DNA from 3 places in the Cupriavidus sp. WS genome. Region 3 is predicted to be linked to each of the others. Evidence: predicted binding sites of a transcription regulator. Region 3 holds the regulator's gene; each other region holds the start of a gene.
What was found. The regulator FliA, encoded in region 3, starts transcription of late flagellar genes. The targets are predictions, from matches to a motif close to CTAAAGTTTNNNNNNNNNNNGCCGNTA.
Positions count from the first base shown of each region.

Region 1: a site for FliA is predicted at 2,575-2,601, ahead of K206_RS0129195 (FliC/FljB family flagellin). Genes of this name have one in related genera too.
Region 2: a site for FliA is predicted at 8,199-8,225, ahead of flgK (flagellar hook-associated protein FlgK). Genes of this name have one in related genera too.

Region 1 is NZ_AQPL01000419.1:240-7,389, reverse strand. It holds partial or broken gene K206_RS0129205 (methyl-accepting chemotaxis protein) at 1-1,212, opposite strand, end outside; gene K206_RS0129200 (RNA chaperone Hfq) at 2,166-2,489, shown strand; gene K206_RS0129195 (FliC/FljB family flagellin) at 2,704-4,047, shown strand; gene K206_RS0129190 (flagellar protein FlaG) at 4,186-4,569, shown strand; gene fliD (flagellar filament capping protein FliD) at 4,619-6,046, shown strand; gene fliS (flagellar export chaperone FliS) at 6,093-6,539, shown strand; gene K206_RS0129175 (flagellar protein FliT) at 6,541-6,882, shown strand; partial or broken gene K206_RS0129170 (flagellar hook-length control protein FliK) at 6,892-7,150, shown strand, end outside.
Region 2 is NZ_AQPL01000228.1:7,022-18,782, forward strand. It holds gene araD (L-arabinonate dehydratase) at 1-1,601, opposite strand, end outside; gene K206_RS0119010 (HpcH/HpaI aldolase/citrate lyase family protein) at 1,678-2,508, opposite strand; gene K206_RS0119015 (tripartite tricarboxylate transporter substrate binding protein) at 2,517-3,509, opposite strand; gene K206_RS0119020 (LacI family DNA-binding transcriptional regulator) at 3,652-4,683, shown strand; gene flgL (flagellar hook-associated protein FlgL) at 4,864-6,093, opposite strand; gene flgK (flagellar hook-associated protein FlgK) at 6,158-8,077, opposite strand; gene flgJ (flagellar assembly peptidoglycan hydrolase FlgJ) at 8,269-9,321, opposite strand; gene K206_RS0119040 (flagellar basal body P-ring protein FlgI) at 9,323-10,471, opposite strand; gene flgH (flagellar basal body L-ring protein FlgH) at 10,471-11,154, opposite strand; gene flgG (flagellar basal-body rod protein FlgG) at 11,151-11,761, opposite strand, start outside.
Region 3 is NZ_AQPL01000383.1:3,225-14,985, reverse strand. It holds gene hpaD (3,4-dihydroxyphenylacetate 2,3-dioxygenase) at 1-19, shown strand, start outside; gene K206_RS0127470 (5-carboxymethyl-2-hydroxymuconate Delta-isomerase) at 30-422, shown strand; gene hpaH (2-oxo-hept-4-ene-1,7-dioate hydratase) at 463-1,266, shown strand; gene K206_RS0127460 (flagellar protein FlhE) at 1,411-1,851, opposite strand; gene K206_RS0127455 (RNA polymerase sigma factor FliA) at 1,848-2,564, opposite strand; gene K206_RS0127450 (AAA family ATPase) at 2,608-3,435, opposite strand; gene flhF (flagellar biosynthesis protein FlhF) at 3,439-5,922, opposite strand; gene flhA (flagellar biosynthesis protein FlhA) at 5,936-8,026, opposite strand; gene flhB (flagellar biosynthesis protein FlhB) at 8,023-9,165, opposite strand; gene cheZ (protein phosphatase CheZ) at 9,353-9,988, opposite strand; gene cheY (chemotaxis response regulator CheY) at 9,999-10,394, opposite strand; gene K206_RS0127420 (chemotaxis response regulator protein-glutamate methylesterase) at 10,495-11,574, opposite strand; gene cheD (chemoreceptor glutamine deamidase CheD) at 11,597-11,761, opposite strand, start outside.

The DNA.
Region 1 (7,150 bases), on a different contig from region 3:
GCGCACCTCGGCCGCCACCACGCTGAAGCCGCGGCCCTGCTCGCCGGCGCGGGCGGCTTCCACCGCCGCGTTGAGCGCCAGGATGTTGGTCTGGAAGGCGATGCCCTCGATCACGCCGACGATCTCGGCCACCTTGGCCGACGACTGCGAGATGTTCTGCATGGTCTCGACCACGCCGCGCACCGCGCGCCCGCCCTCGGTGGCCACGCCCGAGGCGCTCACCGCGAGTTCGTTGGCGTGGCGCGCATTGACCGCGTTCTGCCGGACCGTGGAGGTAAGCTGCTCCATCGAAGCCGCGGTCTGTTCGAGCGACGCGGCCTGTTCCTCGGTGCGCTGGGACAGGTTGGTGTTGCCGCTGGCGATCTCGCGGGTGGCGCCGTCGATCGAGCGCGACGCGCCCTGGATGCCGTGCACGAGCGCCGCGAGCTGGCCGAAGGCCCGCTCCAGCGCGCCCAGCATGCGGCCCATTTCATCGTTGCTGCGCGTCTTGATGGCGTAGGTCAGGTTGCCCTGCGCGAGCGCCTGGGCGGCGTCGAGCGCCTGGCGCGCCGGGCCGGTAATCGAGCGCGTGATGCCGAGGCCCAGCGCCGCCGCCAGCGCCACCGCGACCGCGGCCAGCCCCACCAGCAGGTTGCGCGCCATCTCGTAGCTGGCGTTGGCTTCGTCCACCGAGGCCACGGCCACCTTGCGCCCGGTTTCGGCCAGCTCGGTCAGCTTGTCGAAATAAGGCGCCTGGGCCGCCGGCAGCGTGGCTACCATCGCGCTGCGGGCGCCGTCGAACTCGCCGTTCTGCAGCTGGCGCAGCACCGTGTCGAGCTGGCCGTTGTAGACGTCGCGCGCCTCGATCAGGCGCGTGTAGTTTTCCTGCGCCGCCGGCGAGGAAGCCTTGGCCATCCACTTGCCGAGCGCATCCAGCGCGGTGCTCATGTCCTCGCGCAGCGCGCCGATCTTCTCGGCGTTGCGCCGCACCGCGACCGGGTCCTCGTTGAGGGTGGCATCGCGCGCCAGGATGCCGACCCACAGCGCGTCCTGCTTGACGCGCTCGATCTCCATCACGCGGAACATCCGCCCTTCCACCGTCAGGCGCATCGATTCGTTCATGGTGCGCAGGGACATCGCCCCCAGCACGGCCACCGCAACCAGCAGCAGCGCCACGACCGAAAACGCCACGGTCAGGCGCGCCCCAATGCCAAAGTTTCGCAACCAACGCATTTCCCGGCTCCTTTTTTGCTTTTTCATCGCGGGCGGCACCCTGGTGCCGGACGAACCTCCGGACCAACGCCGCATCGCAGCCTTAACGGCACGCACCGGGCAAGCTTGAGGATATTTCCGCGGTTTGTTGAAATAAGGCAAAAACGCGCCGGTTAGCGGAGATATGCAGGGAAAAAGCGGGGCAATTCGGGGAATTGACAGCGGGCGTCCTGTCGTCTAATGACGGCACGCACGCGGGGGGCGCCGCCGCCGGCCGCTGCCGGCGACATCCGGTGGCACCCAGGCGGGCGCGCAAAAAAAGAAGCCCACGCGCGGGGTGCTCGTAGGCTTTCCAGGACTGCTAGGAACCGAAAGGTCCAATAGCGAATATAAACCTGCTTACATGAGGTGTAAATCCAATTTCTATCAGGGAAACCTCTGATATAAAAGTGCCGGCCCCGCCATATCGATGGTATCGGGGCGGCGCGAGGAACCTCGGCCGGAACAAGCCAGGGCTGCGCGGCAGCCCGCAGACCTCATGTTGCACCTTGGGGCTGCGGTCGGACAGCATTGGGATTTGCCACACAAGTGTGCATGAATCCACATTCGGCCACTGTGATGCAATCGATTTTTTAGAGGTTTACCTCTAGGCCAGGTGCGCTCTCCCAACCGTCCACATTTGTAAAATTTTGTTACCCTCGCGCCTGAAGTCTTCCCCTTCTCTTCCGGCGGCGGCACTCGCCACCGGTGGCGGGGCGGTATCATCGGACCCGTCTCCCGCGTACCAGCCGCGGCTGGCCGCGCTCCGTGCCGCCAGCCCCCTGGCCGGTCCCGGGAGCGGATGTTTCATTCCCGGTTCCGCCAAGGCCAGGCCGCAGTCCGCGCTCCGCAGTGCGTCACACCCCAGTTGCCCAGGCCTGGCCATCGAATCCCTGCCAGCCGACAGAACCCGCGCGGGCTCTTCCGGAGAAGTTGTGAACAAGAAGGAAATCAGGGTGGACCGCCCTAGCCGCAGACTGCAGCACCAGCAGTTGTCCACCCATAGCGCGAGCCGGAAGCCCGTGGTCGTGCACCTGTCCAGCGGTACCCGCCTGCATGGCGTGATCGTGGCCGCGGACAACTATATGGTATTGCTCGCGGAGGACGCCGGCGATCCGCTGCCCCAGGTCGTCTACAAGCACGCCATCGCCGTCATCACGCCGGCCCATGCGCCCGAAGCCCAGGCCAGCGTGCCGGGCGCGGAGAGCTCGCCGGAGTTCGTCAGCCCGTACGTCCCGCGCACGCGCAAGCGGCGCTGACGACCGGTTCCGCGCGCCCGCCATGCTGTTTACTAATAGCACCGCCAAATATGCAGGACAGTTTGAGCCCATCGCAAAAGTCACTCTAAATCTTTCCCGGCCCCAACCGATAACCCAAACAACGGTGGCACTTCTCGCCCTGCATTGCCAGGCAGCCAACGTTGCGGCAACAGCCGGATTGCACAACTCACTGTAAAAGAATAGGAGTCGTACCATGTCGATGGTCATCAATACCAACACGTTGTCCCTGATGACGCAGAACAACCTGAATTCGTCGCAATCGTCGCTGAACAGCGCGATTCAGCGTCTGTCTTCGGGCCTGCGTATCAACAGCGCCAAGGACGACGCAGCGGGCCAGGCGATCGCCAACCGTTTCACCGCCAACATCAACGGCCTGACGCAAGCTCAGCGCAACGCCAACGACGGCATCTCGCTGTCGCAAACCACCGAAGGCGCGCTGACCGAAGTCAACAACAACCTGCAAGCCATCCGTACCCTGGCCGTGCAAGCCGCAACGGGCTCCAACTCCGCTTCGGACCTGCAATCGATCCAGGACGAAATCACCCAGCGTCTGGCTGAAATCGACCGCACGTCGCAACAAACCGACTTCAACGGCGTCAAGGTGCTGTCGTCGGCCGCTTCGTCGCTGAAGGTGCAAGTCGGCGCGCAAGACGGCCAGACCATCTCGATCGACCTGAAGGAAATCAGCGCGAAGACCCTAGGCATGACCGGTTTCACAGTGGCAAAGAACTCCTTGGCCACGACCGCCCCCATCACGACCGTCACCGGCGGTACTGCTCCGACGGCTGTGGATCTGAGCAGCGTTGCCACCGCACTCGGAGTTAACGCCAGCGACCTGTCGCTGAGCAGCACGCTGGACTCTAATGGCGATGCCACCGGGAACTATGTGGTTAAGTCAGGAAGCGACTATTACGCCGCCTCTGTCGACACCTCCAGTGGCGCAGTCACACTGAACCAGGTCGATTTGACGGTCGGCGACGCCGCTAATGGCAACACGGGCAATGCAGTCGCTGACCAATACGTCAAGGTTGGCGCGGACTCGAGCGGCAATGCAGTTGCTTATATCACCCAAGGCGGTAACAACTACGCCCTCGACTCTGCAACCAATGCCGCCGCAATGGCCAACGGCAACGCCAGTAGCACTTCTACGCCTACGCACGTGACTAACAGCTCGCAGATCGAACTGAGCTCCGGTACGCGTCTCGACAGCGCCTCCGCCCCCGTCGCCGTCGCCGCCAGCACTGCCTTCACCGGCGTGGGCAGCACCAATCCGCTCGACACGATCGACAAGGCCCTGGCTACCGTGGACAAGCTGCGCAGCGCCCTGGGTGCCGTGCAGAACCGCTTCAACTCGGTGATCTCGAACCTGGGTTCGACCGTGACCAACCTGTCCGCTTCGCGCTCGCGCATCCAGGACGCCGACTACGCCACGGAAGTGTCGAACATGTCGCGCGCCCAGATCCTGCAACAAGCTGGTACCGCTGTGCTGGCCCAGGCCAACCAGACCACGCAGAACGTGCTGTCGCTGCTGCGTTAATCGCAACAGTAGCCGCACCCCTGGCGGCGCCGGACCTTCGGGCCCGGCGCCGCCGGGAATGCTTCCAGAGCGGTCTCCGCTCTGAAAGCGTTTCCACCGGAGCCGCCCGCTCCGACCGTCCCTCGCGAGAGACCGATCATGATCAGCCCGACCGAACAGCTAGCCAAGTTGCCCGCCGCGCCGTTGCCCGCCACCCTTCCCGCCGCGGGTGCCGCGGCCCCGGCAGGCGTGCCGGCCGGGAGCCTGCCGGGCGCCATCGCGGCGGGCAAGGCGCCGGGCGACAAGGCGCACGCCGAAAGCTCGAAGGAACTGGCCAGCGCGCTCACCAGCCTGACCGAGGCGCTGCGCGCCACGCCGGTGGAAGTGCGCTTCAGCATCGACGGCGATACGCACCAGATCGTGACCACGGTGGTGGACAAGTCCACCGGCGACACCATCCGCCAGTTTCCCTCCGAAGAAGTCCTGCGCATCACGCGCGCCATCGACAGGCTGCAAGGCCTGCTGATCCACCAGACCGCATAGGCGGCCCCCGCAGTCTCTCCCTCGAACAAGACAACACAGGCAGCAAATCATGAGCACACCGATTTCGTCGATTGGCGTTGGTTCCGGACTGGACCTCAGCACCCTTCTGACCAACCTGCAGTCGGGGGAGGAAACCAAGCTGCAGCCGATCACGGACGCGCAGACCGCGGCCACCACCAAGCTGTCCGCCTACGGCCTGCTGCAGGGCGCGCTGGCCTCGTTCCAGAATGCCGCCGCCGCGCTCGGCGCCGCCAGCCTGTACAACAGCACCACCACGTCGTCGAGCAACACCGGCGTGCTGACCACCAGCGCGGACAAGACCGCGGTGGCCGGCAACTACGCCGTCAACGTGAGCCAGCTCGCCACCTCGCAGACGCTGGTGTCGAACGGCATCACCGACGCCACCGGCCAGCTGCTGGGCAGCGCCAGTATCAAGATCGAGCTCGGCACCACCGCCGCCGACGGCACCTTCACGCCGGGCAGCGGCACGCCGACCACGATCAACATCAACGGCACCAACAACACGCTCACCGGCATCCGCGACGCGATCAACGCATCGAACGCCGGCGTCACGGCCAGCATCGTCAACGACGGCAGCGGCACGCCGTACCACATCGTGCTGACCTCCAACACCACCGGCGCCAAGTCCAGCATGCGCATCTCGGTGGGCAGCAACGGCAGCGGCGACCCGTCCACGATCAGCGGCCTGCTGGCCTACGATCCGGCCGGCACCAAGTCGATGACGGAGAACATCAAGGCGGTCGACGCCAAGCTGACCGTCAACGGCCTGGCCATCACCAGCGCCAGCAACACCGTGCAGGGCGCGGTGCCGGGCGTGACCATGACGCTGACCTCGCTGGGCGCCAGCAACGTCGGCGTGAGCACCGACACCTCGTCGATGGCGGGCGCCGTGCAGAGCTTCGTCACCGCCTACAACACGCTGCAGAGCACCGTGGCCAAGCTCGACAGCTACGACGCCGACACCAAGACCGCCGGCACCCTGCTCGGCGACAGCACCGTGCGCACCATCGAGAGCCAGCTGCGCGGCGTGTTCAACACGGCGCCGACCGGCAGCAACGCCATCAACCTGACGCAGGTCGGCATCGGCTTCAACGCGGACGGCAGCATGTCGCTGGACACCTCCAAGCTGAACGCGGCGCTGACCAGCAACCGCGCCGGCGTGCAGCAGCTGTTCAGCGGCAGCGACGGCAAGTCCGGCTACGGCAACCAGCTCTCCAGCCTGGCCGCCAGCTTCACCGCCACCAACGGCGTGCTCACCACCGCCACCGCCGGCGTCAACACGCAGCTCAAGTCGCTGGGCGACGACTACACCAACATGTCGAACCAGATCGACGCGACGATGGCACAATACCGCGCCCAGTTCCAGCAGCTCGACACCATCATGGCGCAGATGACGTCCACCAAGAACTACCTGACGCAGCAGTTCGCCTCGATGAACGGAACGTCGTCGAACTGAACGCGCCGGGATCATTGCCGACACAGCTTCAAACCCAGGGATCGTCATGTACGCACGCACCGCCGCCAATGCCTACGCCAACGTAGGCGTCCAGACCGGGGCCATGAGCGCCTCGCCGCACCGGCTCATCGTCATGCTGTTCGACGGCGCGCGCGCGTCGATCGCCCGCGCCCGCTTCCACATGGAAGCGGGCAAGGTCGCCGACAAGGGCATGGCCATCTCCAAGGCCATCGAGATCATCGAAAGCGGCCTGCGCGCCTCGCTCGACCATACGGCGGGCGAGGAGCTCGCGGCCAATCTCGACTCCCTCTACGAATACATGGCGCGCCAGCTCATGCTCGCCAACCTGCACAACGACGACGCGCGCCTGCTCGAAGTGGACAAGCTGCTGGCCGACATCTCGGCGGCCTGGGGCCAGATCGACCCCGCGCGCGAGCCCGAGCCGGAGCATCAATTGCTGCGCCCCAGGGACGCCGTCTCCATCGGTGCCTGACATGCTCACGCAAAAGAACCACCTGATCGCCTGCTATGAAGCCTTGCTGGTCCTCTCCGGCCAGATGTGCGAGGCTGCCCGCGCCGGCGACTGGGACGCGCTGAGCGCCCTGCAGGCGCGCTACGTGGCGCAGGTCAACGTGCTGCGCAACAACGACGACGTGGTGCTGCTGTCGCCGCAGGAGCGCCGCTACCGCTACCAGATGCTGGAGACCATCCTGTCGCAGGATGCCGCCATCCGCAACCTGGTGATGCCCCAGATCGAACGGCTCGGCCACCTGCTCAACAACTCGCGCCGCCGCCAGGAACTGCATCACGCCTACGGCGCCGACGCCCGTTACTGATCGCGCCGAATGGTCGGCATCCATCTTCCGCCAGATCCCGCGCTGGCGCTGCGCAACACGGACCCGCAAGGACTCAAGTCCGCGCTGAGCGTGGCCAAGCTGGCCGCGCTGATGCCCGCCGGCGCCGTCACCGAGACGGTGGCGCCGGCCGACAGCGGCGCCACGGTGCAGCAGAACCGCCCCGGCATAGTCACCGGCGGCACGCCGAACCCCGCCGACGGCGCCGCGCCGGCCTCCGCGCGCGAGACCTTCAGCTCGGCCGCGCGCG
Region 2 (11,761 bases), on a different contig from region 3:
TCCGGCGGCGTCCATTCCTTGCGCCGGCGCTCGAGTTCCCCGGGGCTGACCAGCAGCTCCAGCTTGCGCGCCATCACGTCGATCTCGACGAGGTCGCCGGTGCGGACCAGCGCAAGCGCGCCGCCGACGAAGGCTTCCGGCGAGACGTGCAGGATGCAGGCGCCATAGCTGGTGCCGCTCATCCTGGCGTCCGAGATCCGCAGCATGTCCCGCACGCCCTGCTTGACGAGCTTGCCCGGGATCGGGAGCATGCCCCACTCCGGCATGCCGGGGCCGCCCTGCGGGCCGGCATTGCGCAGCACCAGCACGTCGTCCGCGCTGACATCGAAATCGTCGCGGTCGATGACCTCCTTCAGCGAGGGGTAGTCGTCGAACACGATGGCCTTGCCGGTATGCTTCATCAGCCGCTGCTCCATCGCGCACGGCTTGATCACGCAGCCCTCGGTGGCGAGGTTGCCCTTCAGCACGGCCAGCGCGCCCTCGGGGTAGATCGGCTGGTCGATGTCCCGGATCACGTCGTCGTTGTGGCAGGCGGCATCGCGCACGTTCTCCGCGATGGTGCGGCCGTTGACGGTGAGCTCGCCGGGCGAGAGGAAGCCCAGCAGCTTGCGCATCAGCGCGGGCAGGCCGCCGGCGTAGTAGAAATCCTCCATCAGGTACTTGTCGCCGCTCGGCCGCACGTTGGCGATGACCGGCACCACCCGGCTCGCGCGGTCGAAGTCGTCCAGCGTCACGTCGTGGCCGGCGCGGCGCGCCATGGCGATCATGTGGATCACGGCATTGGTCGAGCACCCCATCGCCATCGCCACGGCGATGGCGTTGTCGAACGCGCCGCGGCTGAGGATGCGGCCCGGCACCAGGTCTTCCCACACCATCTCGACGATGCGGCGCCCGGAGGCCGCGCACATGCGCACGTGATTCGCGTCGGGCGCCGGGATCGACGACGCGCCCGGCAAGGTCATGCCCAGCGCTTCCGCCACGCCGGTCATGGTCGACGCGGTGCCCATCGTCATGCAGTGGCCGTGGCTGCGCGCGATGCCGCCCTCGATGTCCTGCCAGTCCTGGTCGTTGATGACGCCGGCGCGCCGCTCGTCCCAGAACTTCCAGGCATCCGAGCCCGAGCCCAGTATCTTGCCGTGCCAGTTCCCGCGCAGCATCGGGCCGGCGGGCACGTAGATCGCGGGCAGCCCCGCGCTGATGGCGCCGAGCAGCAGCCCCGGCGTGGTCTTGTCGCAACCGCCCATCAGCACCACGCCGTCGACCGGATGCGAGCGGATGAGCTCCTCCGCCTCCATCGCCAGCATGTTCCGGTACAGCATGGTGGTCGGCTTGACGAAGTTCTCCGACAGCGACAGCGCCGGCAGTTCCAGCGGGAAGCCGCCGGCCTGCAGCACGCCGCGCTTGACGTCCTCCACGCGCGTCTTGAAGTGGGCGTGGCACGGATTGATGTCCGACCACGTGTTGATGATGGCGATGACCGGCTTGCCCGCCCAGTCGGCCGGGGCATAGCCCATCTGCATGATGCGCGAGCGGTGGCCGAATCCTCGGAGGTTGTCCGGCGCGAACCACCGGGCGCTGCGCAGCTCTTCTGCTTTCTTCATGGTCACTGTGGAATCTGGGTCGGGTATGGGTTCGGACGCGCGTCGGATGCGCGTCTGACGCCGTGCTTGCGCTCGCTCAGTAGCCGCCGGGCGCGGGGGCGGCGCTCGCCTGGCCCGGGTTGCGAAAGCGCGCCGCGGCGGCGTCGAGCCCGTTTCTCAGCATGACGGTATCGAGCGCCACCGCGACGAACTGCGCGCCAAGCGCCAGGCATTCGCGCGCGCGCGCCTCGTCCACCATGAGGATGCCGGGCGCCTTGCCGCAGGCGCGGATCCGGCGGATGGCGCCGTCGATGGCGCCGCTGACGGCGGGATGGCCGGCGTTGCCCGGATAACCCAGGCTCGCGGACAGGTCGGCGGGACCGATGAAGATGCCGTCGATGCCGTCGACCGCGGCGATCGCCTCGATCTGGTCGAGCGCCTCGGCCGTCTCCACCTGCACCAGCACGCACAGTTCCTCGGCCGCGCGCACCACGTAGTCCGCCGTGCGGCCGAAGTTCGCCGCGCGCGTGGAGCCGCCCATGCCGCGGATGCCGGGAATGCCGGCGCTCGGGTAGCGCGTCGCCAGCACGGCGGCGCGCGCTTCCTCGGCATTCTGGACGAAGGGCAGCAGCAGGGTCTGCGCGCCGATGTCGAGGTAGCGCTTGATCAGGACGGAATCGTTCCACGCCGGCCGCACCACCGCATGCGCGGGCAGCATGCCCTCGGGCGGCTGCGCCGCGGCGGTGGCCTGCAACTGGCTCAGCATGAGCGGCACATCCGTGGGCGTGTGTTCCGTGTCCAGCAGCACCCAGTCATAACCGGCACCCGCGATGAGCTCGGACACGTATGGCGACGGAATGGTCGACCACACGCCGATCTGCGCGCGCCCGCTCTGCAGCGCGCGCTTGAATTGATTGATAGGCAGCATGTCTGTACTTAATTCGTCCGGATGTTGGCGCTCTTGACGACGGGTACCCAGCGGGCGACTTCGGCCGAGATGAAGCTCGCGGCCTGCTCCGGCGTGCCCGGCGTCGAGACGCTGTTGATCTTGGCGAGCTGGGCGACGACGTCCGGCTGCTTCAGGATTTCCTGGCAGGCCTTGTTCAGCCGCTGCACGATTTCCGGCGGCATCCCGGCGGGGCCCTCCAGGCTCGTCCAGGAGTAATTGACGATGCGCGGCTGGCCGGCCTCCGGCATGGTCGGCGTGTTCGGCAACGCCTCCAGCCGCTGCGAGCCGGCCACGGCCAGCGCCTTGAGCTTGCCGCCCTGCACGAACGTCACCGCCGACGTCGCCGGCACGAACAGCAGGTCCAGCTGCCCGCCGATCAGGTCCGTCATGGCGGGCACGTCGCCCTTGTAGGGCACCGAGTTCAGCGAGATCCCGACGGTCTGCTTGAACAGCTCCGTCGTCACGTGGCTGGAAGAGCCGATCCCGGTCAAGGCGACGTTCAGCGAATTCGGGTGCGCCTTGGCCAGCGCGATCAGCTCCGCCACGGTGTTGGCCTTGAGCTGGGGCGCCGCCACCAGCAGCATGGGCGCGCGGCTCAGCATCGCGATATGCGTGAAGTCCTTGCGCGCGTCGTAGCGCACGTTCGCGTTCACCAACTGGTTGATCGCATGCGTGCCGGGCCCGCCGATCACCAGCGTGTAGCCGTCCGGCGCAGCGCGGGCCACCATGTCCGAGCCGAGCGAACCGTTCACGCCCGGCCGGTTTTCCACCACGAACGCCTGGCCGAGCACACGGCCCAGCTGGTTGGCGATCAGCCGGCCGACCACGTCGGTCTGGCCGCCCGGCGGGAACGGCACCACCACCGATACCGGCCGGGAAGGATAGGTGTCCGCGAAGGCGCTGCCCAGCGGGGCGAGCAGGCCGGCCAGCAGACAGAACAGAACAGTGCGGCGATTGGCCGCGCGCGAGCGATGATCCATCGTTTGTCTCCTCTTATGATTGCGCAATCATATCCCCTGGAGCCGAGGAAGAATCAGGCGAAACAAGGGATGGCCGCTGATATTTTGTGTTGCCATCATGATTGCCGTAACATTGCAATCATTTGACGTCGACAAGGCACAGATGGCTTCCCGTCCCGCGAGCGTGGCGCCCACGCTGAAAGACCTCGCCCGCCTCGCGGGCGTGTCCCCCATGACCGCCTCGCGCGCGCTGCACCGCCCCGACCTCGTCGCCGAGGCGACGCGCCTGCGCGTGGAAGCCGCCGTCGAACAGACCGGCTACGTGCCCAACTCGCTTGCCGGCGGGCTGACCTCGCGGCAGACGCGCCTGGTGGCGGCCATCGTGCCGTCCATCGGCCACTCGCTGTTCTCCGACATGCTCGACGAACTCGTGGGCACGCTCGAAGCCGAGCGCTACGAGACCACGCTGGGCATTTCCCGCTACGACCCCGTGCGCGAGGAAAACTGGCTCGCGACCATGCTGAGCCGGCGCCCCGACGGCGTCGTGCTGACCGGCATCGAGCACACCGCGCGGACGAGGCGGCTCCTGCTCAACGCCGGCATCCCCATCGTCGAACTATGGGACTACACCCCGCACCCGCTCGACGTGGTGGTCGGGTTCTCGCAGGAAGACGCCGGCCGCGCGGCCTATCGCCACCTGACCGCCTGCGGCTACCGGCGCGCCGCGCTGCTGCGCTCCGACGACAGCCGGGCCGCGCGCCGGGCACTCGGCTTCAGGCGCGCCGCCCTCGAAGCCGGCGCCCCCGAACCTGTCGAGATCGTGTTCCCCGAATCCAACCCCCAGGCCGGCCGCGGCCGCGAAGTGCTGAAGGAACTGCTGCAGCGCGCCCCCGAGACCGACGCCGTCTTCTGCAGCTCCGACGCCCTGGCGCTGGGCGTGCTCGCGCACGCGCACGCCGTCGGCATCCGGGTCCCGGATCAGCTGGGCGTGATGGGCTTCGGCAACCAGGCCCTGGCGATCGACGCCGTCCCAGCGCTGTCGACGCTGTGGGTCGACGGCACGCGCATCGGCAACCGCGCCGCGCGCGCGCTGCTGGCGCGGATGCGGGGGGAGGAAGCGTCGCTGGCGGTGGATGTCGGGTTCGAGACGATTGCGCGGGAGAGTACGGACAAGACGCTGTCCTCATCCGCGTGACAGACGGCGCTCATTTCGGCGACTGCGCCTGTGCCGGTTCGCCCGGTTCGGCGGCGAGCTGGAAAGTCGAGAAGCCCGCATGGGAAGCCAGTTTCCTGGCGGCTTCCCATGCGGGCTTCTCGAGCTTCAATGTGCGAGCCGCGCAAGTTCCGATTCACTCGCGCAACACGCACCCACCCCTTACATATACTTGAACAGATTCATCCCCTGAATCTGCATGAACGACTGCTGCGCCGCCTGCAGCGCCGTCTGGCGCTGGTAATACTCGGTGATCGCCGAGTAGTAATCCAGGTCCTGCAGGCCAGACAGCGTCTGCTTGTAGTTCAGCGAGCGGTTGGAGCCGATGGTGTCGAGCGAGTCGAGTTCCTGCATGCGCGAGCCGACCGAGGACTGCACCGTGCTGACGTTGTCGAGCGAGTTGGCCATCTTGCGGTTGGTGGTGGCCAGCACGTTGCTCAGCGCGGCGCGGTCGGCGTCGGTGACGATGGGCTTGTTGAGCGCGGTGATGACGTCCTGCAGGTTGGCGAAGATGTCGGTGCCGGCCTGCTGCGCGGGCTGCAGGTTGACCACGTCGCCGTCCTTGGGCGCGCCCGTGACCGACAGGGACAGGCCGCCGACCTGGATGCCGGCGCCGTCGGTGTAGTCGACCGGGGTGCCGATGGCCACGGGCGCCGCGCCGCTGTTGTCCATCAACTGGTACTGCATCTTGCCGCTGACGGGGTCGGTGGCGAAGTTGATCGACAGCTTCTTGCCGTAGTCGGCGTTGGTCGGGTCGGTGACGGAGACCGCGCTGAACGTGGCCGTGCCGGTGTTGCCGGCGGGTGCGGAGGCCACGTAGGTCGCGGTGTTCTGCACGCTCATGAAGATGGAGTAGCCGTTGTCGTTGGTCGGCATCTGGCGCGCCACGTCGACCTGCAGCAGTTGCTGGCCGGTGTCGCCGCCGTACTGCACGGCGCCGCTGGCGTTCTTGGAGAACGGCGGCGTGGCGGACTGGTAGCCGGCGAACAGGAACTGGCCGTTGCCGTCGTCGGCGTTGGCCAGGCCCACCAGCTGGTTGTACGCATCCTGCAGCGACGATGCCATCGAGGCGCGGTCGGCGTCGCTCATGGTGCCGTTGCCGGCCTGCACCACCAGGGTCTGGATGTTCTGAATGACCGTGGTCACGCTGTTGAGGGAGTTCAGCTCCATCGACAGGTTGGTGTTGGCCTGCTTGCGCGAGGTGGCGTACTGGTTGTTGATGGCGCTGGACTGCGAGACGATCAGCGCGCGCGTGGCGCCGACCGGATCGTCCGACGGCGTGAGGATGCGGCTGCCGGTGCCGAGCTGCTGCTGCACATGCATCAGGGCGCTCTGCTGGCTGTTCATCGAGGCCAGGCCGAGCTGATAGAGCGTGGAGCTTGCGATGCGCATGTCTGTTCCTTTCTGTGTCCGGGTCGTCGGTGCGATTGGCGGGCGATCTCGATCGGGCGGGCGATCAGCGGCCGATACCGATGATGGTATCGAACAGGTTGGTGGCGGTCTGGATGACCTTGGCGTTGGCCTGGTAGAGCTGCTGGAAGCGCAGCATCGAGACCGTTTCCTCATCCATGTTCACGCCGGACACGCTCTGCTGCGCGTTGTTGACCTGGGTGGTCACGCTGTCCTGCGAGGTCGAGGCGATCTGCACCGACTTGGCGCGGCTGCCGACGTCGTTGACGAGCTGGGCGAAGGCGTCGTTGTAGCTGGACACGCCGCCGATGGTCTTGGTGCTCTGCAGCTTGGCCAGCGCCAGCGCGTTGCCGTTGTCGGACACGCCGCTGAGGTTGGGCGCCAGCGTGAAGGTGTCGCCGGCCTTGGGCGCGCCGTCGAAGCTGACGGTGATGCCGTTGAACGAGAACTCGGTGGCGGTGCCGTTGGTCGTCGGGCCGGTGGTCGGCGTGACCGGGTTGCCGGCGGCGTCGGTGAAGACGTAGCCGGTGCCGTTGTAGGTGGCCGTGATGGTGCTGGCCGGCAGGGCGAAGCCCTGGGCGACGCTGCCGACCTTGACGGTGCCGGTGCCGGTGTTGGTGGTGCCGTTGCTGGTGCGCAGCGGGCCCCCGGCGGCGATCTTGGCCGGGTCGGTGATGGCCATGTCCATGGCCGCGGCGGCGTTGCGGGTCGGCTGGATCTGGAACGAGTCGTTGGTGCCCATCGAGGTGGCGGCCGGGATGGTCACGTCCACGCCGTCGGCCGACAGCGTCAGCGGATAGGTGGCGGTGGCGCCGGCCTGGGTGGCCACGACCTTGCTGTCGGAGGCGCGCACCAGGTTGTAGTTGGTGCCGTCGAAGCGCAGCGTGTAGTCGCTGGTGGTGAGCTGGGACGTATCGCTGATCGCCGCCGTGATGCCCGAGGTGCCGGTGTTGGTGCTCTTGGCGATGACCCCGGGCGTGCCCAGCTTGAACAGGTCGCCGCCGATCTGGCCGGTCAGGTCCACGCCCAGCTTGTGCTGGTCGTTGAAGGTCTGCGCCAGCGTGACCGACAGGCGGCCGATGGCGTTCTGCGCCGGGTCCAGGGTCTCGCTGCGGAATTGCAGCAGGCCGCCGAGCGAGCCGCCCTTGAGCGCGCTTTCGTCCATCTGGTACACGTTGCCGTTGGACTGGGTGAACGCGACGGTGGTGCGCGAGGGGTCGTCCGACGACTGCACGGCCTTGAGGTCGTACGAGGTGGAGCCCATCACCAGCGGCTGGCCGTTGCCGACGTAGACGTTGAACACGCCGTCCTGCGGCACCACCTTGACGCCGACGATCTGGGTCAGTTGCTGGACCAGCTGGTCGCGCTGGTCCAGCAGGTCGTTGGGCGGCTGGCCGGCGCCAGCGGCGGTGGCCTGCGTGATCTGGGTGTTGAGCTTGGCGATCTGCTGCGAGTAGGCGTTGACCTGCGTCACCTGGCTCTGGATCTGGGTGTTGACGCCGTCGCGCAGCTGCTGGAAGTAGGCGTTGGAGGCGCGCATCTGGCCCACCAGCGACTGCCCGGCGTTGAGCATGTTCTGGCGCGCGGCGGGGTCGGCCGGCGTGTCGGACACGCCCTGCACGGCGGCGAAGAAGTTCTGCATCAGCGGCGCCAGGCCGCCCTTCTGGTCGGCCAGCAGGTTGTCGATCTGGCTGATCTGGTCGGAGTAGGTCGAGAGCTGGGCGCTCGAGCTCAGGGCGCCGCGCAGCTGGTTGGTCAGGAACTCGTCATAGACGCGCACCACCGAGGTGGTGTTGGAGCCCTGGCCGAAGAAGCCGGCGCTGGTGTACTGGCCGCCGGCCGAGGCGATGATGGTGTTCTGGCGCGTGTAGCCGGGCGTGGCGGCGTTGCTGAGGTTGTGGCCAACCGTGGTCAGCGCGTTCTGCGCCGTGTTCAGGCCCGAAAGTCCGATGTTGAAGAGAGACATGCTCTAGCTCCGCGTCTGGTGGCTGCCGCGCGCCTGACGGGACGATCCGCGCACCGTGGCCGCCAGGGCGCTTCGGTGCCGGTTCGCCGCTGCCTGGATCCACGGCGGTGAATGGTGTAGGTAACGGCAGAAGTACGAAAAGACTTTAGGGGCGGCGGCGGATTTTCCCGCCGGCGGACCGGCAGGCGGCCTCAGACCGGCACCTTGCGCATGATCCGCACTAGTTTCTCCCCGTAGGCGGGATCGGTGGCGTAGCCGGCCCGCTGCAGGCCGCGCGCGGCCTCGTCGGCGCTGCCCGCGGCCAGCACCTCGGCATAGCGCGGGTTGTTGCTCAGCAGGCGGCCGTAGTCGGCGAACGCTTCGTCGTAGGAGCCGTAGGCGCGGAAGCGCGCGCGCACCTTCTGCGGCTGGCCGTCGACGTATTCGGTGGTGGTGATCTCCGCGACCGGCCCCTTCCAGCCGGCGCCGGCCTTGACGCCGAACACGTTGAAGGTGGTGCTGCCGTCCGGGTGGGCGATCTCGCGCCGGCCCCAGCCGGATTCGAGCGCGGCCTGGCCGAGGATCAGCTTGGCGGGCACGCCGGTGGCGCGCGCGGCCGACATCGCCGGCCCCGCCATGCGCGAGACGAAGGCGCTGATGTGGGCCGGCGTGTCTTCCGGCAGCGCCGCGCCGTTGCCCTGCCAGGCGCCGGCGTCCTGGGCCTGGCCCTGGTACTGGCGCAGGCCGGCGGTGGGGTTCCAGTTCGCGCCGGGCACCACGCTGCCCAGGCGCGGCGTATTTCCGTCGCCGCCGCCGTCGCCGTTGCGCATGTCGAGCGCGCCGGCCAGGCCGGGCGCGGCGTCGTCCATGCCGGACTGCATCAGGGCCTGCTTCGCGGCCGAGGCCCCAGCGGTGCCGGCCAGCTCCGGCGGCACGGCGGCGCCGCTGGCGCGCGCGAGCTGGCGCACCATGACGTCGGCCAGGCCGATGCCGCGCGTGGACATCTGCTGCGAGAGCTGCTGGTCCATCATCGACATGTAGAGCTTGGTCTGCTCGTTGTCGAACAGGCCGTCCTGCGGCGTGGCGTCGCGCATGCTCTTGAGCACCATCTGCGTAAACACCGCCTCGAACTGGCGCGCCGCGGTGCGCAGCGTCTCGGGGGTGGCGCCGGTGCGGGCGCTTTGCTTGAGGCCTTCGAAGCCCTGGGTGTCCAGGGCGAAGCGCTGCGAGAGTTCGGCCTGCGCGGCCATGCGGCTGGCGGACATGTCAGATGATCTCGAGGTCGGCGCGCAGCGCGCCGGCGGCGCGCATGGCTTCCAGGATGGTCTGCAGGTCGGCCGGCGTGGCGCCCAGCGCGTTGAGGCCCTTGACCACCGCGGACAGCGAGGCGCCGGCCCGCACCATCTGCAGCGAACCGCCCTGCTGCTTCATGTCGATCTGCGAGACCGGCGCGACCACGGTCTGGCCGCCGCTGAACGGCGCCGGCTGGCTGATCACCGGCTGGGTGTTGATCACCACCGAGAGATTGCCGTGCGCGACGGCGCAGTCGTCCACGGTGACGGCCTGATTCATCACGATCGAGCCGGTGCGGGCGTTGAGGATGACCTTGGCCGCGGCCTTGGCGCGCGTGACCTCGATGTTCTCGATGCGGGCCATGAAGCCCACCCGCGCCGACGGCGCCTGCGGCGTGCGCACCTGCACCACGCGCCCGTCCAGCGCGCTGGCCACGCCGCCGCCCATGTTGCGGTTGATGGCGTCGACCACGCGCTCGGCGGTGCCGTAGTCGGTCTCGCGCAGCTCCAGGTTGAGCAGGCCGCCTTCGGGCTGGAAGGCCGGCACGGCGCGCTCGACGATGCCGCCGTTGGCGATGCGGCCCACCGCGAGCTGGTTGACCTGCACCCGGCTGCCGTTGGCCGACGCGCCCGCGCCGCCCACCAGCATGTTGCCCTGGGCGATGGCGTAGACTTGGCCGTCGGCGCCCTTGAGGGGCGTCATCAGCAGCGTGCCGCCGCGCAGGCTCTTGGCGTTGCCCATCGACGACACCACCACGTCGAGCTGGGTGCCGGGCTGCGCGAACGGCGGCAGCGTGGCGGTCACCATCACCGCGGCCACGTTCTTGAGCTGCATGTTCTTGCCGGCCGGCAGCGTGATGCCGAGCTGCGAGAGCATGTTGGTCAGGCTCTGCGTGGTGAACGGCGTCTGCGTGGTCTGGTCGCCGGTGTTGTCCAGGCCGACCACCAGGCCGTAGCCCACCAGCGGGTTGTCCCGCACGCCCTGGAAGGTGGCGAGGTTCTTGAGCCGCTCCGCCTGTGCCGCGCCTGCCAGCAGGCCCAGCGTCAGCGCGAGGACAAGAGCGCGGACGAAGCGGCGGCGCAAGACGGGGAACGAAGACGGGAACATGATGCGGTCAGCCATCAGTACGGTGAGACGTTGAGGAAGAAACGCTGTAGCCAGCCCATGTTCTGCGTTTCGTCGATGTAGCCCTTGGCGGTGTACTCGATGCGCGCGTCCGCCACCTGGGTGGACGGCACCGCGTTGTCGCCGGTGATCGTGCGCGGATTGACCACGCCGGAGAAGCGGATGAACTCCGCGCCCTGATTGATGGCCATCTGCTTCTCGCCGGACACCACCAGGTTGCCGTTGGGCAGCACTTCCAGCACGGTCACGGTGATGGTGCCGTTGAAGGTGTTGGCGGCGGTGGCGCCGCCGCTGGCCTTCAGGCCGTTGGCGCCGCTCATGCTGGCGTTCTGGCTGCTGCTGAACAGGCCGCCGAGCGCCTTGGGCACGGCGTCGAACGTCAGCGCGCTGTTGGAGGTGCGCGTGGCGTTGGTGCCCGAGTTCTTGCTGGCGTTGACGTTCTCGCTGATCACGATGGTGAGGATGTCGCCCACGTTGCGCGGCCGGCGATCCTCGAACAACGGATTGCCCGCATACGAGCCCTGGAAGATCGATCCGCTCGACGGCCCCACCGAGCGCGGTTCGGCGCGCGCGGTGGTGGGAAGCTGGACCAGCGGCTCGCGCGGCATCATCGCGCAGCCGGTCGCGAGGCAGCACAGGGCGAGCGCGCCCAGGCGGATCAGCGAGGCCATCATGTTCATCCGAGCTGGGTAAGGCGCTGCAGCATCTGGTCGGAGGTCTGCACCGCCTTGCTGTTGATCTCGTAGGCGCGCTGGGTCTGGATCATGCTGACCAGTTCCTCGACCACGTTCACGTTGGACGCTTCCACGTAGTTCTGCTGCAGCGTGCCGGCGCCGTTCAGGCCGGGCACGGTGGCATTGGGCGCGCCCGAGGCGTCGGTCTGCACGTACAGGTTCTCGCCCAGGCTTTCGAGGCCGGCCGGGTTGGGGAAGGTCGCGAGCTGGATCTGGCCGACCTGCACATTGGCGCTCGAGCCCGGCTGCGTGACCGAGACGGTGCCGTCGCGCCCCACGGTCAGCGAGGTGTAGTTGGGCGGCAGCGTGATGGCGGGCTGGATGACGAAGCCGCTGGAGGTCACGAGCTGGCCGTTCTGGTCGGTCTGGAACGAGCCGTCGCGCGTGTAGGCGGTGGTGCCGTCGGGCATCGTGACCTGGAAGAAGCCCTGGCCGATGATGGCCACGTCCTTGCTGTTGCCGGTCTGCTGCGGATTGCCCTGGGTGTGGATGCGCTCGGTGGCCACGGGGCGCACGCCGGTGCCCAGCTGCAGGCCCGAGGGCAGGTTGGTCT
Region 3 (11,761 bases):
TTGCGCCAGCCGCCTCTGAGGAAGCCGCCATGCCGCACTTCATCGCCGAGTACACCCACAACATCGAAGCCGAGGCCGACCTGCCCGGCCTGTTCGAGCAGGTCCATGCCTGTCTCGGCGCGAGCGGAATCTTCCCGCTCGGCGGCATCCGCAGCCGCGCCGTGCGCATCGACACCTGGCGCATGGCCGACGGCCGGCACGACTACGCCTTCGTCCACATGAGCCTGAAGGTGGGCGCCGGGCGCGACCTGGCAACCCGCCGGCAGGTCGCCGACGCACTGTTCGCGGTGATCAAGGCCCACTTCGCCGAACTGCAGGCGCGGCGCCCGCTGGCGTTGTCTTTCGAGATGAGCGAGCTGGATGCGGAGCTCAACTACAAGCAGAACAACGTCCACGCCTTCCTCAAGGGCCAGGCGGGCTGACGCCGGCCGCCGCGGTCAACCCCCGCTGAGAGACAACGCCATGCTCGACTCCACCCTGATCCAGGAAGCCGCCACCCGCCTCGACGCCGCCGAGCGCTCGCGCCGGCAGGTGCGGCAGTTTTCCCTCGACTACCCGGCGCTGGCCATCGAGGACGCCTACGCCATCCAGCGCGCCTGGGTGGCGCAGAAGATCGCCGGCGGCCGCGTGCTCAAGGGCCACAAGATCGGCCTGACCTCGCGCGCCATGCAGGTTTCATCGAACATCGCGGAGCCGGACTACGGCGCGCTGCTCGACGACATGTTCTTCGACGAAGGCGGCGACATTCCGTGCGCGCGCTTCATCGTGCCGCGCGTCGAAGTGGAGCTGGCGTTCATCCTCGGCAAGCCGCTGCGCGGGCCCGGCGTCAGCCTGTTCGACGTGCTCGACGCCACCGAATGGGTGATCCCGGCGCTGGAGATCATCGACGCGCGCATCGAGCAGGTGGACCCGGAGACCAAAGCCACGCGCAAGGTCGTCGACACCATCTCCGACAACGCCGCCAACGCCGGGGTGGTCATGGGCGGGCGCGCCGTGCGGCCGGACGAGATCGACCTGCGCCGCGTGCCGGCGATCCTCTACCGCAACGGCGTGATCGAGGAATCCGGGGTTTCCGCGGCGGTGCTCAACCACCCGGCCAGGGGCGTGGCCTGGCTGGCCAACAAGCTGGCACCCTACGACGTCACGCTGGAGGCCGGCCAGGTGATCCTGGGCGGCTCCTTCACCCGCCCGGTGGCGGCGGCGCCCGGCGACACCTTCCATGTCGACTACGACCGGCTCGGCAGTATTTCCTGCCGCTTCGCCTGAGAGCCGGAGATCCATGAACGTCTCGCCGAACCCGTTCAGGCAAGGCCTGCAGACCGGCCATGCACAGACCGGCCCGTGCTGCGCGGCACTGGCGGCCAGCGCGTCGTGAAGAGAAGGAACCGCCGGAGAAGGGACCGCCGACGCCTACCGGTATCCCACCACCACCTGCCCCGACTGCCCTTGCAGGACCGGCGTCAGCGCGCCCCTGCCCGGTACCTGGAACGCAAAGACGAAACCGTTGGCGGCATCGTCGCCGCCGAACGCATCGGTCAGCCCTTCGGCGCCGGACAGCAGCACGCAGCGCTGCGCGTTGCACAGGTAGGCCTGCAGGTCGTGCGGCGGCGTGCGGTTGAAGGCGTAGCGCCAGCGCACCGTGGTGATCGCGCCTTCGGCCTGCGGCAGGTAGCCGGTGGGCGTGATGGGCGCGGAGACGGTGCGCAGGCCCTTGCCGTACAGCGCGGGGCCGCTCACGGAAGCGGACCATGAGTGCAGCGTCTGCCCGGCCGGGCCGGCCCAGCCGTGGCCGCCGCAGGCGGCCAGCGCCGCCACGGCGAGACAGCGGGACCAGCGCAGCGGCAGGGTCATAGCAGGCCGCGCAGTTGGGAGCGCAGGCGCGTGATGGCCTGGCTGCGGATCTGGCACACGCGCGATTCGGTGACGTCGAGCACGGCGCCGATCTCGCGCAGGTTTAGCTCCTGGTCGTAGCACAGCGACAGCACCAGCTTCTCGCGCTCGGGCAGGCGCTCGATGGCGCGGATCAGCGCTTCGCGCATGCCGCTTTCCATCAGCACGGTGAGCGGGTTGCCGTCGTCGCTGACGCTCAGGTGGCGGTCCAGGAAATCTTCCTCGCCGGAGCGTTCGAAGTCTTCGTAGTGCAGCAACTGGCAGCCGTAGACCTCGTTGAGCAGGGTCTGGTATTCCTCCAGCGGCAGCTCCAGCTCCTGCGCCACCTCGGAGTCCAGCGGCGTGCGGCCGAGCGTCTGCTCGAGGCCGCGCACGGTACGCTCGATGCGCCGCGTGAACTGGCGCAGGCTGCGCGACTGCCAGTCGTTGGCGCGCACCTCGTCGAGCATGGCGCCGCGGATGCGCTGGCTGGCGTAGGTCTCGAAGCGCGCGCCGTGGGTGTCTTCGTAGCGCTTGGCGGCATCGAGCAGGCCGATCATGCCGGCCTGGATCAGGTCGTCGAGCTGGACGCTGGCGGGCAGCTTGGCGGCGAGTTGCAAGGCGATGCGACGCACCAGCGACGCATGCGCGGTCACCGTATCCGTCTGTTCGAGCTTTCCCTGAATCGTGTACATGGTGGAATTCTCGTGAGTCCTAGCTTGCTTGCAGGCCCGGCGTTCAGGCCAGGGCCGTGGCCGGCGGCGCCAGGGGCGTGGCCGGAAGGGTTGAACGGTTTTCCGCCGCCGCGGGCAACGGCCAGGCGGCGACGCCGGTGGCCAGGCGGCGCAGGGCGGCCGTGGCCGGCGCGGCCGCGAAGGCTTCGACCACGCAGCGGCCCAGCGCCGCGCTGCGCGCGACCAGCGGGTCGAGCGGCAGGCTGCCCGCCGCGCGCGCGTCCACGCCGAGGTACTGGCTGGCGGTGCGCGCCAGGTTGCCTAGCACCGCGGTGGCGGCCGCGTCGCTAGGCGCGGCGTTGACCACCAGGTGGAAGCGGCGGCAGGCGTAGAGATGGTTGAGCTGCTTGATGCAGGCGTAGGCGGCCTTGATCGAGGCCGGCTCCGCGCGCAGCACCACGATCAGGTTGTGGGCCGCGGCGGCCATCGGCGACAGCGCGCCATCGGCGTCGCCGCGCGCATCGCTGAGCACGGTGCGGTAGCCGTTGAGCAACTGCAGGTCGCCGCCGGCCTGGGCGCTGGCGGGCAGCACGCCGATGGCGCCGGCGGGACGCTGGCCGAGCGCGGCCTCGAGCGTGGCGGCACCACCCAGCACCGCGTCCAGCGTGTCGGCGGGCGCCGCGCCGGACAGCCGCGTGGCGCGCGCGCCGGCGCGGTCTTCGTCGATCAGCAGCACGCGCTCGCCCTGCATGGCGAGCGCGTTGGCCAGGCCGAGCGCGACCGTGGTGGCGCCGGCGCCGGCGTCGCTCGCCACCACCGCGATGCGGCGCGTGACGCGCGGCGCCAGCATGCGCCGCAGGCTTTCGGCCTGGTCGAGGGCGAGAGAATTCACGTCTTACTCTCCCTGCACCTGCGCCAGTGCCTTGAACATGCGGCTGCTGTCGGTAAAGGCGTCCGCCTCCGTGGCGGAAGCGACGGTGGAAACGGCGGTGGAAGCGGCGGTGGAGACAGTGGCAGAAACAGCGGCTGAAACGGCGGGCGCCGCGTCGCGGACGGCGGCGCGGCCGCTGCGCGCGGGGTAGTTCTCCAGCACGTCCAGCAGCGCCAGCAGGCGGCCCATGCCTTCGACCAGCACCGCGGCGTTCGGGGTCTGGCGCGCCGGCGCGCGCGCCGACAGGCGCGCGAGGAAGGCGGCGGCCTCGGTGTCGCCGGCCTGCTCCAGGCGCAGCGAGGCGATGGCCATCTGCAGGGCCAGCAGGCGCGCGCAGGCCTGGCCCTCGGCCTGGGCGGCATCGCCGGCGCCGTCCTGGCGCTCGCCCTGGCTCAGGTGGTCGAGCGCATGGCCGAGCGTGCGCAGCTGCGCCTCGCCGTCTTCGGCCCAGCGCGCCCAGCGCGCCAGTTGCGCGCCCTCGCCTAGCAGCGCGGGATCGCACAGCAGGTACTGCACGGCCAGGGTCTGGCCGTTGTCGAGATCGACCACGCGCGAGACCAGCAGGCCGGCTTCGATGCCGCCCTCGGCGCCGCGCGCGCCGCGCGCCTGGCTTTCCAGCACGCGCACCGGCGCCTGCGCGACCCACTGCGCGGCGGCGCGGCCGCGGTATTCCATTTCCTCGACGGCGTGGAAGGTCAGCGTGTCGGCCAGCGCGTCGACCTTCAGCGCGGCGCCGCCGCTGACCACGCGCGTGGTCCTGCGGGTGGCGGTGAGCCAGCGCTCGCCCGCGGTCTGCCAGCGCGCCAGCATGGCCGGCGCCGGCATGGCGTCGAGCACGTTGACGACGGTGCGCGTGGCGGCGATGGTGGCGGCCAGGTTGACCGCGTCGGTTTCCCAGCCGCCTTGCGTGGCCTGCAACACCGGCGCGGTGCGCCCGCCGGGCGCCACGGCGGCGGCCAGCGGCAGGCCGTCGCGGTCGGCCAGCCACAGCGTGTGCAGCCACGGGCGCGCGGCGCGGCGGCCGGCCGCGGGCGCGGCCACCACGGCGCTCAGCGCGAGCACGAAGCGGTCGCACTGGCGCACCAGATCGCGGCAGACGGACTCGCGCACGTGCTGCGCCATCAGCCGCGCCGAGGGCGCGCTGTCCGCGCGCTGCTGCCAGAGCGTGCGCACCAGGTCGAAACCGTAGTTGCCGCCGTCGAGCTGGTCGACGCAGTCGCTCACGGCGTTGGCGCTGTCGGTCAGCGAGCGCAGCATGCCGTCGGCGCCGGTGGCGGCGGCGCCTTCGCCGCGCGCGGGCAAGGCGCGGCGCGCGGCTTCGGCCTCGGCGAACACGGAGCCGCGGCGCGGGGTCTGGAAGGCGCGCTCGACCAGGGCGGTGCCGCTGGCCAGCTCCAGGTGCTCGGGCACGCGCTGGCCGGTGGAGGCGTAGTAGACCGGCAGGCGGTGGCGGATCACCACGTCGAGCACCGAGCCCAGGTGCGTGGCTTCGTCGAGCTTGCTGACGATGCAGCCGTCGATGCCGCCGTCGGGCGAGGTGTCGTGGCGGTAGGCGTGCACCACTTCGTTGAGCGTGTCGCCGTGGCTGGCGCCGTTGAGCAGCAGGATGCGCTGCACCGGGGCCTGCACGCCGCCCAGCATGGCGATCTGCTCGGACAGGCTGCGGTCGCGCTGGCTCATGCCGACGGTGTCGATGATGACCAGGTGCTTCTCGCTGAGCGCGGCCAGCGCGAAGCGCAGGTCGGAGGCGTCCTTGACCGCGTGCACCGGCACGCCGAGGATGTCGCCGTAGATGCGCAGCTGCTCATGCGCGCCGATACGGAAGGTGTCGGTGGTCAGCAGCGCGAGCCGTTCCGGGCCGTGCTTGAGCACGAAGCGCGCGGCCAGCTTGGCGGTGGTGGTGGTCTTGCCCACGCCGGTGGGGCCGACCAGCGCCAGCACGCCGCCCTGCGCGAACAGCGCGTCCTCGTCGCCGAGCACCGGCACCTTGCGCGCCAGCTCCTGGCGGATCCAGGTCATGGCGGCGGGCCGGTCGTGGCCGAGCGGCAGGTGGCCCAGCAGCGTGCGCGCGAGCTGGCCGGAGAAACCGGCCGTGACCAGCCAGTTGAACAGCGAGTCGCGCAGCGGGTCGCCGCCGGTGGCGGGCAGGCTGTGCGTGCCGACGGCCGCGGCCTGGCCGGCGAACTGGCGCTCCATCATGGCGCGCATGTTCTGCAGTTCGCCGCGCAGGTCGCCCAGCGCGCCGTCGACCGCGACGGTGGCCGGCGGCGGCGTGAAGACCGGGGCGTTGCTGGAAATCGCGCCGAGATCGGTGTCGCGCATGGCGACGATCTCCACGCCGCCCTCGACGGTGCGGTTGGACAGCACCACGGCGTCCGGGCCCATCGCCTCGCGCACCTGGCGCAGGGCCTCGCGGCCATTGGCCGCAACGAATTTAGCTACGCTCATCTTGCGTCATCCCTCACGCTGCGCCGCCGATCATGGCGGTGATCCTGATGTTTCGGTTGTCCGGCACCTCGGCATGCGAGAGCACCTTGAGCTGCGGCATGGTGCGGCGCAGGAAGCGTGCCAGCAGCGGGCGCAGCGGATGCGGCACCAGCAGCACGGGGTCCAGCCCCAGGTGTTCCTGGCGCGATACCGCGGCCTGGGTCTGCTGCAGCAGCGCGTCGGCCAGGCCCGGCTCGATGCCGCCGCCGTTGGTCAGCGCCTGCGACAGCACGCGCTCCAGCCCCGCGTCGAGGCCGATCACCTGCAGGTCCGCGCCGTTGGGGAACCACTGCTGGGTGATGGCGCGGCCCAGCGCCACGCGCACCAGCGCGGTGAGCTCGTTCGGGTCGCTGATCTTGGGCGCGTGCTCGGCCACCACGTCCAGCACGGTGCGCATGTCGCGGATCGGCACGCTTTCGTCGAGCAGGTTCTGCAGGATCTTCTGCAGCGCCGTGAGCGTGATGACCTTGGGCACCAGGTCTTCGGTGAGCTTGGGCGACTCCTTGGCGATGCGGTCCAGCAGCGCCTGCACTTCCTGGCGGCCGAGCAGCTCGGCCGCGTGCAGGTGGATCAGGTGGTTGAGGTGGGTCGCCACCACCGTGCTGGCGTCCACCACGGTGTAGCCATAGGTCTGCGCCTGCTCCTTGAGCGCGGCGTCGATCCACACCGCCGGCAGGCCGAAGGCCGGGTCCTGCGTGGGCGCGCCGGGCAGCGCGCCGGACACCTGGCCGGGGTTGATGGCCATCCACTGCCCCGGCGAGGCCTCGCCGCGGCCGATCTCCACGCCCTTGAGCGAGATGCGGTAGGCGTTGGGCTTGAGCTCGAGGTTGTCGCGGATGTGCACCACCGGCACCAGAAAGCCGATCTCCTGCGCCACCTTCTTGCGGATGCTCTTGATGCGGCCCAGCAGCTCGCCGTTCTGCGCGCGGTCCACCAGCGGGATCAGGCGGTAGCCCACTTCCATGCCGAGCGGGTCGACCAGCGAGACGTCGTCCCAGCTCGCCTCGGTCGATTCCGGCGCGGTGGCGGGCACGCGCTCCTCGCGCTTCTTGTCCTGCGCCGCCGCCACGTCGCGGCGCGACACGTAGCGGCCGAACCACACCAGCGCGCCGGCGAACAGCAGGAAGGCGAAATGCGGCATGCCGGGGATCAGGCCCATCATGCCGATGATGCCGCCGGTCAGGTACATCACGCGCGGGTTGGAGAAAAGCTGGCCGGTGAGCTGCTGGCCCACGTCCTGCTCGTTGGCCACGCGCGAGACGATCACGCCCGCGGCGGTGGAGATCACCAGCGCGGGAATCTGCGCCACCAGGCCGTCGCCGATGGTCAGCAGCGTGTAGTTGCGCACCGCGGTGGAGAAGTCCAGGTCGTGCTGGAGCATGCCCACCACCATGCCGGCGCCGATGTTGATGAACATGATCAGCAGGCCGGCGATGGCGTCGCCGCGCACGAACTTGCTGGCACCGTCCATCGCGCCGTAGAAGTCCGATTCCTGCGCCACTTCGGCGCGGCGCTTCTTGGCGCCTTCTTCGTTGATGAGGCCGGCGTTGAGGTCGGCGTCGATCGCCATCTGCTTGCCCGGCATGGCGTCGAGCATGAAGCGCGCGCCGACTTCGGCGATGCGGCCCGCGCCCTTGGTGATGACCATGAAGTTGATCACCACCAGGATGGCGAACACCACGATGCCCACCGCGAAGTTGCCGCCCACCAGGAAGTGGCCGAAGGCCTCGATCACCTTGCCGGCGGCGTCCGGACCGGTGTGGCCCTCGAGCAGCACCACGCGCGTGGAGGCCACGTTGAGCGACAGGCGCAGCAGCGTGGAGAACAGCAGCACCGACGGGAAGGCGGCGAAGTCCAGCGCCTTCTGCGTGTACATGCCCACCAGCAGCACCATGATCGACAGCGCGATGTTGAACGTAAACAGCAGGTCCAGCACGAAGGGCGGCAGGGGCAGGATCATCATGCCCAGGATCATGATGATCAGCAGCGGCCCTGCCAGGGCCTTCATCTGGCCGCCGCCGGCGCGCGCGCCGGGCAGGTTGAACAGCGAGGTCAGTGCGTTCATGCGTGGCTTTCCGGTACGGCGAGTTCGTCAGGCACCAGCAGGTCCGCGGGCGCCTGCGGGTGCGGGCCGTTGGTGTGGTGCCAGTGCTTCAGTTGATAGACCCAGGCCAGCACTTCGGCCACGGCGGTGTAGAGGCCGGACGGGATCTCGTGGCCCAGCTCGACGTGGCGGTGCAGCGCGCGCGCCAGCGGCGGCGCCGACAGCAGCGGCACGTTGTGCTCGGCGGCGATCTCGCGAATGCGCGCGGCCACTTCCTCGCTGCCCTTGGCGACCACGCGCGGCGCGCCCATGCGGCCTTCCTCGTAGCGCAGCGCCACGGCGAAGTGGGTCGGGTTGGTCACGACCACGTCGGCCTTGGGCACCTCGGACATCATGCGGCGGCGCGCCATCGCGCGCTGCTGCTGGCGGATGCGGTTCTTGATGTGGGGGTCGCCCTCGCTGTCCTTGTGCTCCTGCTTGACCTCTTCCTTGGTCATGCGCAGCTTCTTGAAGAAGGTCCAGTACTGCCAGGGCACGTCGAGCGCCGCCACCAGCACCAGCGAGGCGGCGATCAGGCCGCAGCAGTGGAGCACGAACTCCAGCATGTGCAGCAGCGCCTCGTGCAGCGGCGCGTTCATCAGCGCCACCGCCTCGCCCAGGCGGTGCCACAGCACCCAGGCCGCCACGCTGCCCACCAGCAGAGCCTTGGCGATGGCCTTGGCCAGTTCCACCAGCGATTGCGAGGAAAACAGGCGGCCCACGCCCTTGAGCGGGGACAGGCGGGAGAAATCGGGTGCGAGGGACTGGGTGGAGAACAGCCAGCCGCCCAGCAGCATGGGGCCGGCCAGCGCCGCCGCGCCGAACAGCAGCAGCAGCGGCAGGAAGGCCAGCAGGCCTTCCCAGACGTTCATGGCGAAGCGCGACATCATGCGCGAGGTGTCGAACGCCGTGGCCGGCTCGAAGGCCAGGCTGGCTTGCATCACGGCGTTGAGCTTGCTGCCGAGCGTGCCGCCCAGCGCCCACAGGCCGGCCACGCCGCTCATCAGCATCATCAGGGTGGCCAGTTCGCGCGAGCGCACGACCTGCCCTTCCTCGCGCGCCTTTTCCAGGCGCCGGGGTGAGGCGGGTTCGGTTTTCTCGAGATCGCTTTCTTCGGACATGGCCGCTCCGTTACGAAGCGGCATGCTGGCCCTTCGTCAGCAACGATTATCGGAGCGCGAAGCGGCGGGCATTAGCGGGAATAGGGCGGGGATTCTGGCGCTGTTTGCGCGATGGCGCCTCCCCCCGGGGGAGGCGCCGCGGCGCACGCGGGCGCCGCGCGCGGCGCCGCGTGCGCCGGTGCGGGGCTCAGAAACCCAGGCTGGCGAGCAGGTCGTCCACCTGCGACTGGTCGGAAACCACGTCGTGCTTGCCTTCGGGGTTGATCTGCGGGCCGTTCATCAACGTGGCGGGGGTGTCCACCCGGCGGTCGGCCGGCACGTTGTCGATCAGCACCTGCAGCAGCTCCTGCTCCAGCGAGCGGATCATGTCCATCATCTTCTTGATGACTTGGCCGGTCAGGTCCTGGAAGTCCTGGGCCATCATGATCTCCAGCAGGTGGCTGCCGGTGGCGCGCGCCTGCTGGGGCACGTCGGTCAGGAAGGCGCGCGTGTCGAGCACCAGCTCGCGCGCGTCGGCCAGCTCGACCGGCTTGTCGAACCAGGCTTCCCAGCGCTTGTCCAGCGCCTCGGCCTGCTTTTCCATGCCGGACTGGAGCGGCTGCGCCAGTTCCACGGCATTGAGCGTGCGCTCGGCGGCCTGCTCGGTCATCGAGGCGATGTAGCTGAGACGGTCGCGGGCGTCGGGGATGGCCTGCGCGGCACGCTCGATTTCCTTGTCGAGCCCCAATTCGCGCATATTGTCGCGCAGCATCCGTGTCAGGGCGCCAATGCGCTGGAAAAGCTGCTCGGCAGATTCGTTGCTGAGAGTCGGAGTCGTCGACATATCGCTCACCTTATGCCCCTTCCTTGGCCAGCTTTTCGAAGATCTTGGTGATCTTCTCGTCGAGCGTGGCGGCCGTGAAGGGCTTGACCACGTAGCCGTTGGCGCCGGCCTGCGCGGCAGCGATGATGTTTTCCTTCTTGGCCTCGGCCGTCACCATCAGCACCGGCAGCTTGGCCAGCGTGGCTTCGGCGCGGATCGCCTGCAGCATGCTCAGGCCGTCCATGTTCGGCATGTTCCAGTCGGACACGACGAACTGGAAGCTGCCGTCCTTGACCTTCTCCAGGCCGGCGGCGCCGTCCTCGGCTTCCTCGACGTTGGAAAAGCCCAGCTCCTTGAGCAGGTTGCGGATGATGCGGCGCATGGTGGGGAAGTCATCGACCACCAGGATCTTCATGTTCTTGTCCACTCTAACGGCTCCAATACAGTTGTGGAAAGTTGCTTCGGTTGTTTCAATACCTGCGCCAGCCGGGCCGCTTGCGCGCGGCCGGGCGGGCGCCAGTGCCCGGTCAGACCCGCTGCGCGCGCGCGCCGAAGGTCGCCAGGCGCGCCATCACGCGCTGGCTCATCGCGTGCAGCGGTACCACCTCATGCACGCCGCCGGCGGCTATCGCCTCCTTCGGCATGCCGAATACGATGCAGGTGCTTTCGTCCTGCGCCAGATTGTAGGCGCCGGCCTCGCGCATGCGCAGCATGCCCTGCGCGCCGTCGCGCCCCATGCCGGTGAGCATCACGCCGATGGCGTTCTTGCCGGCGTGCTGCGCGGCGGAGTCGAACAGCACCTCCACCGACGGGCGGTGGCGATTGACCGCCGGCTCCTGCGACAGGTGGGCCACGTAGTTGGCCCCGCTGCGCGCCAGGCGCAGGTGCGAGTCGCCCGGCGCGATGTAGGCGTAGCCCGGCAACACGCGTTCGCCGTGCTCCGCTTCCTTGACCGTGATGCGGCACAGACCGTCCAGGCGCTGCGCGAACGAGCGCGTGAAGCCGGCCGGCATATGCTGCACGATCATCACCGCCGGGCAGTCCGGCGGCATCGGCATCAGGAATTCCTTGATCGCCTCGGTGCCGCCGGTGGAGGCGCCGACGATGATCAGCTTTTCCGTGGACAGCAGCGGGCTGCGCAGCATCGGCGTGGCCGGCGCGGCGGCGTCGCCGGCCGGCGCGGGAGACGCCGTGCGCAGGCGCGCGCGCGCCGCGGCGCGGATCTTGTCGGCGATGGTGTCGGTGTACTCCATCAGGCCGTCGCGGATGCCGAGCTTGGGCTTGGTGACGAAATCCACCGCGCCCAGCTCCAGCGCGCGCATGGTGATCTCGGAGCCGCGCTCGGTCAGCGAGGACACCATCAGCACCGGCATCGGGCGCAGGCGCATCAGGCGCTCGAGGAAGTCCAGCCCGTCCATGCGCGGCATTTCCACGTCGAGCGTGAGCACGTCCGGGTTCAGGCGCTTGATCAGATCGCGCGCCACCAGCGGGTCGGGGGCGGTGCCCACCACCTCCATGTCGGGCTGGCTATTGATGATCTCCGTCATCAGGCTGCGTATCAGCGCGGAATCGTCCACGCACAATACCTTGATCTTGGCCGCACTCATGTCTTGGAAAATCCTTGTCGGTTCAGGAAGCGGCTGCCGACGGCGAACGCCGGGGAAACAGCTCGGCGCCGCCGGTGGCGGGTGCGGTGGCAATGGCGCGGGCCAGCGCGCGTTCGTTGCGCTCGACCACGACCTGGTCGTCCTGCCGCGTGAGGCGGCGCACCAGCGCCAGCCCGGTCAGCGGGAA